One region of the Gorillibacterium terrae genome, then DNA from elsewhere that is predicted to be linked to it. Evidence: predicted binding sites of a transcription regulator. Region 1 holds the regulator's gene; each other region holds the start of a gene.

Region 1 (2,261 bases):
GCTTGCCGCCGCAGCCAATCAGGTCGACCCGCTCTTCATCGCCGCGATCATTCGGGTGGAGAGCAATTACCGGACGAAGTCAGAATCGCATAAAGGGGCCCTCGGAATCATGCAGCTCATGCCGGATACGGCGAAATGGCTGATCGACCGGGACAGCTCGCTCGCCTCCTACCGCAACCGCGACCTGACGGAGCCGTCGACGAACATCCAACTGGGGGCCCGTTACCTGAATTATCTGAATGAGCGCTTCGACGGCAACCGGGATGCGGTCGCTGCGGCTTACAATGCCGGACACGGCAAGGTTTCGCGCTGGTTGGAGGACAAAAGCTGGGACGGGACGCTGGCGGACGCCGACCGCATTCCCATCGGAGAGACCCGGAAGTACGTCAAATCGGTGGATTATTATTATACCAAGTATAGCCAGGTTTACCGCTGACCAAAGAAAAGAAGCGCCGGACAAGCTTTCGGCCTGTCCGACGCCTCCGTTCTCGTCTAGCTTAAGAATGAATCATTATTTGCCGGCCAGTTGCTGCTCGGCGATTTCGACCAGACGGCGGGTGATATGGCCTCCGATTGCACCCGTATCGCGGGATGCCATGTAGCCATAGTAACCGTCCTGCGGAATCTGAATGCCAAGCTCCTGGGCAACTTCATACTTCAGTTGATCCAAAGCCTGATTGGCTTGGGGAACAACCAGAACGTTGCTGCTGCGAGATTGTCCTGCTCCCATGTGTGTCACCTCCTTGTCAGTTGGTACCTGTATTATGTGCCGCAGGGAAGAGTTCATTCAGCAAGGAGACCGGAAGGGGATGGCAATTAAACCCACCGGGGCGAATCGCAAGCAGGGCCTGAAAGCTTGTTTTTTCACAGCCTATTACTCCGCGAGGGAAGGTGCCCTTGAATGAAATGCCCTTATTGCGATCACGTGGGAACCAAAGTCCTGGATTCCCGCGCCGCCAACGAGAACAAATCGATCCGCCGCCGCCGCGAATGCGAAAGCTGCCTGCGCCGGTTTACGACCTTTGAAATGGTCGAAGAAACGCCGCTGATGGTCGTCAAGAAGGACGGAAGCCGCGAAGAGTTCAGCCGCGACAAGATCCTGCGGGGCCTCATGCGGGCTTGCGAGAAGCGGCCGGTCTCGGTGGAGCAGATGGAGGCCATCGTCTCCGAGGTCGAGCGGAAAATTCGCGAAACCGCCCTTTCCGAAGTGGAGAGCCGGGAGATCGGCGAGCTGCTGATGGATGAACTGTATCCGGTGGACGAGGTGGCGTTCGTCCGGTTTGCCTCCGTCTACCGCCAGTTCAAGGACATTACGGTGTTCATGAAGGAGCTGTCCGCGCTCCTGCTCAAGAATCAGAGCGGCTCTGTTCCGGACAAGGAATAAGCACCGCCGGTGCCTGGCCGCAGAATCGGAACACTCGCATTCTGCGGCCCATGGGGGAAATGTGCAGAATGGGGCGATCCGGTTCCACCGCAACCTGCACTGTTTTTTTGAAAAAAAGCTTGTGCTTTTTGAACCTGTCCTGTATAATCAATTCTTGTGGTCGACAGAAACGGTTGTTAAGTCGCCGCGGGAATCAAGGGGCCTTAGCTCAGCTGGGAGAGCGCATCGCTGGCAGCGATGAGGTCAGGGGTTCGATCCCCCTAGGCTCCACCAAACAAGTTCATGTGGGTTCTTAGCTCAGTTGGTAGAGCAATTGACTCTTAATCAATCGGTCCAGGGTTCGAGCCCCTGAGAACCCACTACAAGCAAGAAAAGAACGGCATTCGTGCCGTTCTTTTCTTTTTTTACCGACGAGTGCAGCATTCAAGGCGTTCTTCAGACGATGAAGCTGCCGGAGGACCAAGCCAAGCAGATAGAGGAAGGCATCACCTCCAAAATGGCTTCCGATCCGAGGACAAGCAGGTCCCCATCCAACTGATCTTGGACCATGCGGGGCAAGGCGGTGAAGCATGATTTGGAATGGCTGAAGAAACTGCTGATTGATAGATAGAAAAAAAGACTTGCAAAATCCGATGCGATCCTGTAAACTCTTTAATTGTCGGCGAAAGAAAATCGCTTTTGCCGAGGCGGATCAATGAGGGGCCTTAGCTCAGCTGGGAGAGCGCATCGCTGGCAGCGATGAGGTCAGGGGTTCGATCCCCCTAGGCTCCACCAAACAAGTTCATATGTGGGTTCTTAGCTCAGTTGGTAGAGCAATTGACTCTTAATCAATCGGTCCAGGGTTCGAGCCCCTGAGAACCCACTACAAGCGGAAGAG
Region 2 (2,261 bases), 190 kb from region 1:
CCGGTAGAGCATGGTACCGTAAGCTTCGTAAGCTTCGGAAAAGCGTTCGTCCGGCCGGGACGTCTCTCTTTGCATCGCGCGATGCCCTCCTTTACACCCGGAACACGAACGGGAGGCTCATTTGGTCACATTTTACCACAAGAAAAAAAGACCAACCGGAACATCCGGTCGGCCGGCAGTGCTCATACGCCTTCGCCAAGCCTTACTCCTGGGCGAAGCTGGCGCGAATCTGATCCATGTGGTGATGATCGTGCGAGATAAAATCGGTCATGTATTCCTCCACGTCGAAGCGGTGTCCGGCTCCGTCGAGGTAAGCCTGCTCGGGCTGAAACAGCCTGTCCGGCTGTTGGCCGAGCAGCGAGAGGATCTCGTTGCGGACGGCGATGGCGTCGTCGAGCAGCTGCTCGGGCGGGGTGGAAGCGCCGAAGACGGCGGCCTCTTTATTGAAGGAATCGAAATCGGTATGCTCTAAGGTGATGGGGCCTTGTTCGGCAACCGGTCGGACGGCCCGTTCCAGGAAATACCGGTCCCATTTCAGCAGGTGGGCGACGGCCTCGGCGGCGGTCCATTTTCCCGGACCGAGCGGTCTATGCCATTTGTTCTCCGGAACCTGCTTCCATTCCTCGGCCTGCTTCGGCCAAGCCATCATGGCGTCGATCAGTTCTTGCTTGGATTTGCTCATCTTCCTTCGGTGCCTCCTTCTCTCTCTTCCAAACCTTTTTACCACTAAAGTATTCGCGCCGAGAAGGCAAAATCCTTGTCGGAAGCCGTAAAAAGTAGCCGTTTATGCCAGAGGCCACCAAAAAAGCCATCGCTTCGCGTTCGGAGGAGGCGGCAAAAAAGGGAGCGCGGCGGAGAAAAGAAACAGACGGGCGACGCAACCCGGGGATTTTCCGCAAAAAATGATCCGCGTTCCACTCGTATCACAAAATATTGTGAGGTATAATGAGATTTGTCACTAAATCTTGTAGGGGTGTACCGGTATTCACAAGACATTGCCGGTGCGGCCAAGTGGCGTTTATTTTTTGCAACGTTATCGCTGCCTCTGCCGAACGGACAAGCAGCCAAGCATAGGAGGAGATCGACGGATGAGTACACTGGCGCCAAATCGCCTGGAAGGCTTGAGCGAGAAAATTTTCCTGGACCGTTACGCCCGCAAGGATGCGGACACCGCCAACACGAAGGTAGGCGACGTCGTCCTGGTCCTGACCAAGGATGACCCCAAGTTTCCGGCAAAGGAAGTCGGGGAGGTCATCGAGCGCAGCGGCCGCGAAGTGACGGTGCGCCTGCGCAGCGGCGAGCTGGTCCATTCGGATATCGACAAGCTGACGCTGACGATCGAGAAAACGCCGGAGGAAATGTGGGACCGGCTGGCCGCCGCCATGGCTTCCGTCGAAGCCCCGAGCAAGCAAAAGGAATGGACGGAGAACTTCCGCTACATCCTCGACGACTGGAAGCTGGTTCCGGGCGGACGCATCGCCGCCGGAGCGGGCGCCAGCGACGAGCTGACGCTGTTCAACTGCTATGTCATCCCGTCCCCGGCGGACAGCCGCGGCGGCATCATGGCCACCTTGAGCGAGATGACGGAGATCATGTCGCGCGGCGGCGGCGTGGGGATCAACCTGTCCTCGCTGCGTCCGCGCCGGGCGATCGTCAAGGGCGTCAACGGCTCGTCTTCGGGCGCCGTATCCTGGGGCGGCCTGTTCAGCTATACCACCGGTCTGATCGAGCAGGGCGGCAGCCGCCGCGGCGCGCTCATGCTGATGCTGAACGACTGGCACCCCGATCTGCTCGATTTCATCACCGTCAAGCAGACCATGGGTCAAGTGACGAACGCGAACCTCTCCGTCTGCGTCAGCAACGGCTTCATGAAGGCCGTCAAGGAAGACCTGGATTGGGATCTCGTCTTCCCGGACACGACCGTCGAAGGCTACAACGAAATCTGGGACGGCGATCTCGACAAGTGGAAGAAGGCCGGCCATCCGGTCAAGGTGTTCCGCACCGTGAAAGCCCGCGAGGTTTGGCATACGATCATCGAATCGGCCTGGAAGTCGGCCGAGCCCGGCGTCGTCTTCATGGAGTATTACAACCAGATGTCCAACAGCTGGTATTTCAACCCGATCATCTGCACGAATCCGTGCGGCGAGCAGGGCCTGCCGGCCTGGGGGGTCTGCAACCTGTCGGCCATCAACCTGTCCAAGTTCTATGACGCAGATAAGAACGACGTCGCTTGGGACGAGCTCGGCAAGGTGGTCCGCTGG
Region 3 (2,261 bases), 980 kb from region 1:
GTCCACGAGCTGAACAAAGCCGTCCAAGCCTTGACCCGGGAAGCTCATAGCTGGCTGGGGTTTCTTCGCTTCTCGGCGCGCGGCTCGGTGCTTGTCGCGGAGATTGAGCCCCAGAACGAAGTGCTGCCGCTGATCGCGGATCATTTCTGTGACCGGTTCGGAGGAGAGGCGTTTCTGATTCATGACCGCACCCACCGCAAGGCGCTTGCGCATCGGCCGGGCAAGCACGTCTTTCTGGACATCGAGGAGCTGTCTCTGCCGGAGGAGAGCGGGGAGGAGCTCATGTATCAGCAGTTGTGGCAGCGGTTCTATGAGACCATCGGGATCGAGGAGCGGGCCAATCCGCGGGCGAGAATGAACCATATGCCCAAGCGGTATTGGGGCCATCTGCCGGAGATGGCCGCCGAGCGGATAGCCGACTCCAAGCAGGCGTCTTTGCCTGCGAATCCCCCGCGGCTCGAGACGTAATGCCGCTCTTTTACCTGACTTATTATTCATGAGGTTAATAGATTAATGGTTGGAGTTCGTGAAAGTGGTCACAGCGCGTTTTTGCCAATTCCGGAGCGTTCGCGAAACGCTCTTTTTTTGTGGCCGATCCGCCAATTGTCCGACTTTTGGACGTTTTTTAACGAATCGGGGACGGTCGAACAAGCTGGTTTTCTTGGTTTTTATAGGTAGCTCCGAATCGCCGGAATGCAAAATTAAGTGATTGACATCACTATATATAGACGGTAAAGTTAGCTATGCCGACTACATATGGTGTTTCGAACAATCGTTCGCGGGTTATTTAGGATACGAGATGGACAACGGATTGGAGGCGGACGGAGTGCTGGTCGTCTATGATTCCAAGACAGGCAACGTGAAGCGCTTTGTGCGAAAGCTCGGGCTGCCCGCCCTGCAAATTCAAGATAACCTGAAGGTGGAGGAGCCCTTCGTGCTGGTTACGTACACGACCGGCTTCGGCCAAGTGCCGGAACGGGTGAGCGCCTTTCTTCAGGAAAACCATACCCGCCTCTGCGGTGTTGCGGCGAGCGGCAACCGCAACTGGGGAGACAAGTTCGCGCGCAGCGCGGATGTGATCGCGGAACGGTACGAAGTGCCGGTGATCGGCAAATTCGAACTGTCCGGCACGCTGGGAGATGCCGAACGGTTTAAGACGGAGGTGAGCCGGGTTGCGGCATATTGAACTGAACAACATGCTGATGAAGCTGGACCCGAACGGGTTCTATCAGTTGGACAAGGACCGCGAGGCGGTTCAGGTATTCATGGAGGAGGTCCGGGCGAAGAGCGTCCCGTTCTCCACGGTCGCCGAACGGATTCGCTATATGATCGAGCAGGACTATTACGAGAACTTCCTGGCTCTTTATTCGATGGAGGACATCGAGAAGGTGTTTGACGCGAGTTACGGCTATCGGTTCGAATTCCCCTCTTATATGGCCGCCTCCAAGTTCTATAAGGATTACGCGGTCAAATCCAACGACCGCTCGCTCTATCTGGAGGATTACGCGGATCGGGTAGCCGCGGTCGCTCTTCATCTTGGCCGGGGCAACGCGGACACGGCGCTCCTGCTGGCGCGCTCGATGATGGAGCAGCGGGTGCAGCCGGCCACGCCGACTTTCCTCAATGCCGGCAAGAGCCGCCGGGGAGAGCTCGTCTCCTGCTTCCTGCTGGAAACGGACGATACCCTGAATTCCATCAACTACGTGCTGAACACCTGCATGCAGCTCTCCAAGATCGGCGGCGGCGTGGCGGTGAATCTGTCCAAGCTGCGGGGCCGGGGCGAACCGATCAAGGGTGTGGAAGGCGCAGCCAAGGGCATCATGCCGGTGCTCAAGCTGATGGAGGACGCCTTCTCCTATGCCGACCAGATGGGGCAGCGCAAGGGCTCCGGTGCGGCCTACTACAACATCTTCGGCTGGGACCTCATGGAGTTCCTCGACAGCAAGAAGATCAACGCCGACGAGCGCACGCGGCTGAAGACCCTATCCATCGGCCTGATCGTGCCAAACCGGTTCTACGAGCTGGCCCGGGACAACCAGCCGCTGCACGTGTTCGCTCCTTATAGCGTCTACAAGGCATATGGGCAGCACCTGGACGATATGGACCTGGATGAGATGTACGACGTCCTCCTGGCCGACGACCGGGTGAAGAAGAAGGCGGTTATGGGCGCGCGCGATATGCTTACCAAGATCGCCACCGTTCAGCTGGAATCCGGCTACCCGTACATCATGAACCGCTCGAACGCGAACAAGGGGCATGCG

Evidence for each region. The regulator NrdR, encoded in region 1, represses ribonucleotide reductase genes. The targets are predictions, from matches to a motif close to AACACNATATATNGTGTT.
Region 2: ACSEXS_RS05235 (adenosylcobalamin-dependent ribonucleoside-diphosphate reductase) is a predicted target of NrdR. The motif match lies at 923-940, and genes of this name have one in related genera.
Region 3: nrdI (class Ib ribonucleoside-diphosphate reductase assembly flavoprotein NrdI) is a predicted target of NrdR. The motif match lies at 747-764, and genes of this name have one in related genera.

Annotation. Positions count from the first base shown of each region.
Region 1 is NZ_JBPPGI010000001.1:1,010,825-1,013,085, forward strand. It holds gene ACSEXS_RS04270 (lytic transglycosylase domain-containing protein) at 1-436, shown strand, start outside; gene ACSEXS_RS04275 (alpha/beta-type small acid-soluble spore protein) at 512-730, opposite strand; gene nrdR (transcriptional regulator NrdR) at 902-1,384, shown strand; tRNA gene ACSEXS_RS04285 (tRNA-Ala) at 1,582-1,657, shown strand; tRNA gene ACSEXS_RS04290 (tRNA-Lys) at 1,671-1,743, shown strand; tRNA gene ACSEXS_RS04295 (tRNA-Ala) at 2,083-2,158, shown strand; tRNA gene ACSEXS_RS04300 (tRNA-Lys) at 2,174-2,246, shown strand.
Region 2 is NZ_JBPPGI010000001.1:1,197,843-1,200,103, forward strand. It holds gene ACSEXS_RS05225 (RNA polymerase sigma factor) at 1-75, opposite strand, end outside; gene ACSEXS_RS05230 (DinB family protein) at 203-682, opposite strand; gene ACSEXS_RS05235 (adenosylcobalamin-dependent ribonucleoside-diphosphate reductase) at 1,089-2,261, shown strand, end outside.
Region 3 is NZ_JBPPGI010000001.1:1,986,563-1,988,823, reverse strand. It holds gene ACSEXS_RS08810 (TIGR03915 family putative DNA repair protein) at 1-468, shown strand, start outside; gene nrdI (class Ib ribonucleoside-diphosphate reductase assembly flavoprotein NrdI) at 827-1,186, shown strand; gene nrdE (class 1b ribonucleoside-diphosphate reductase subunit alpha) at 1,173-2,261, shown strand, end outside.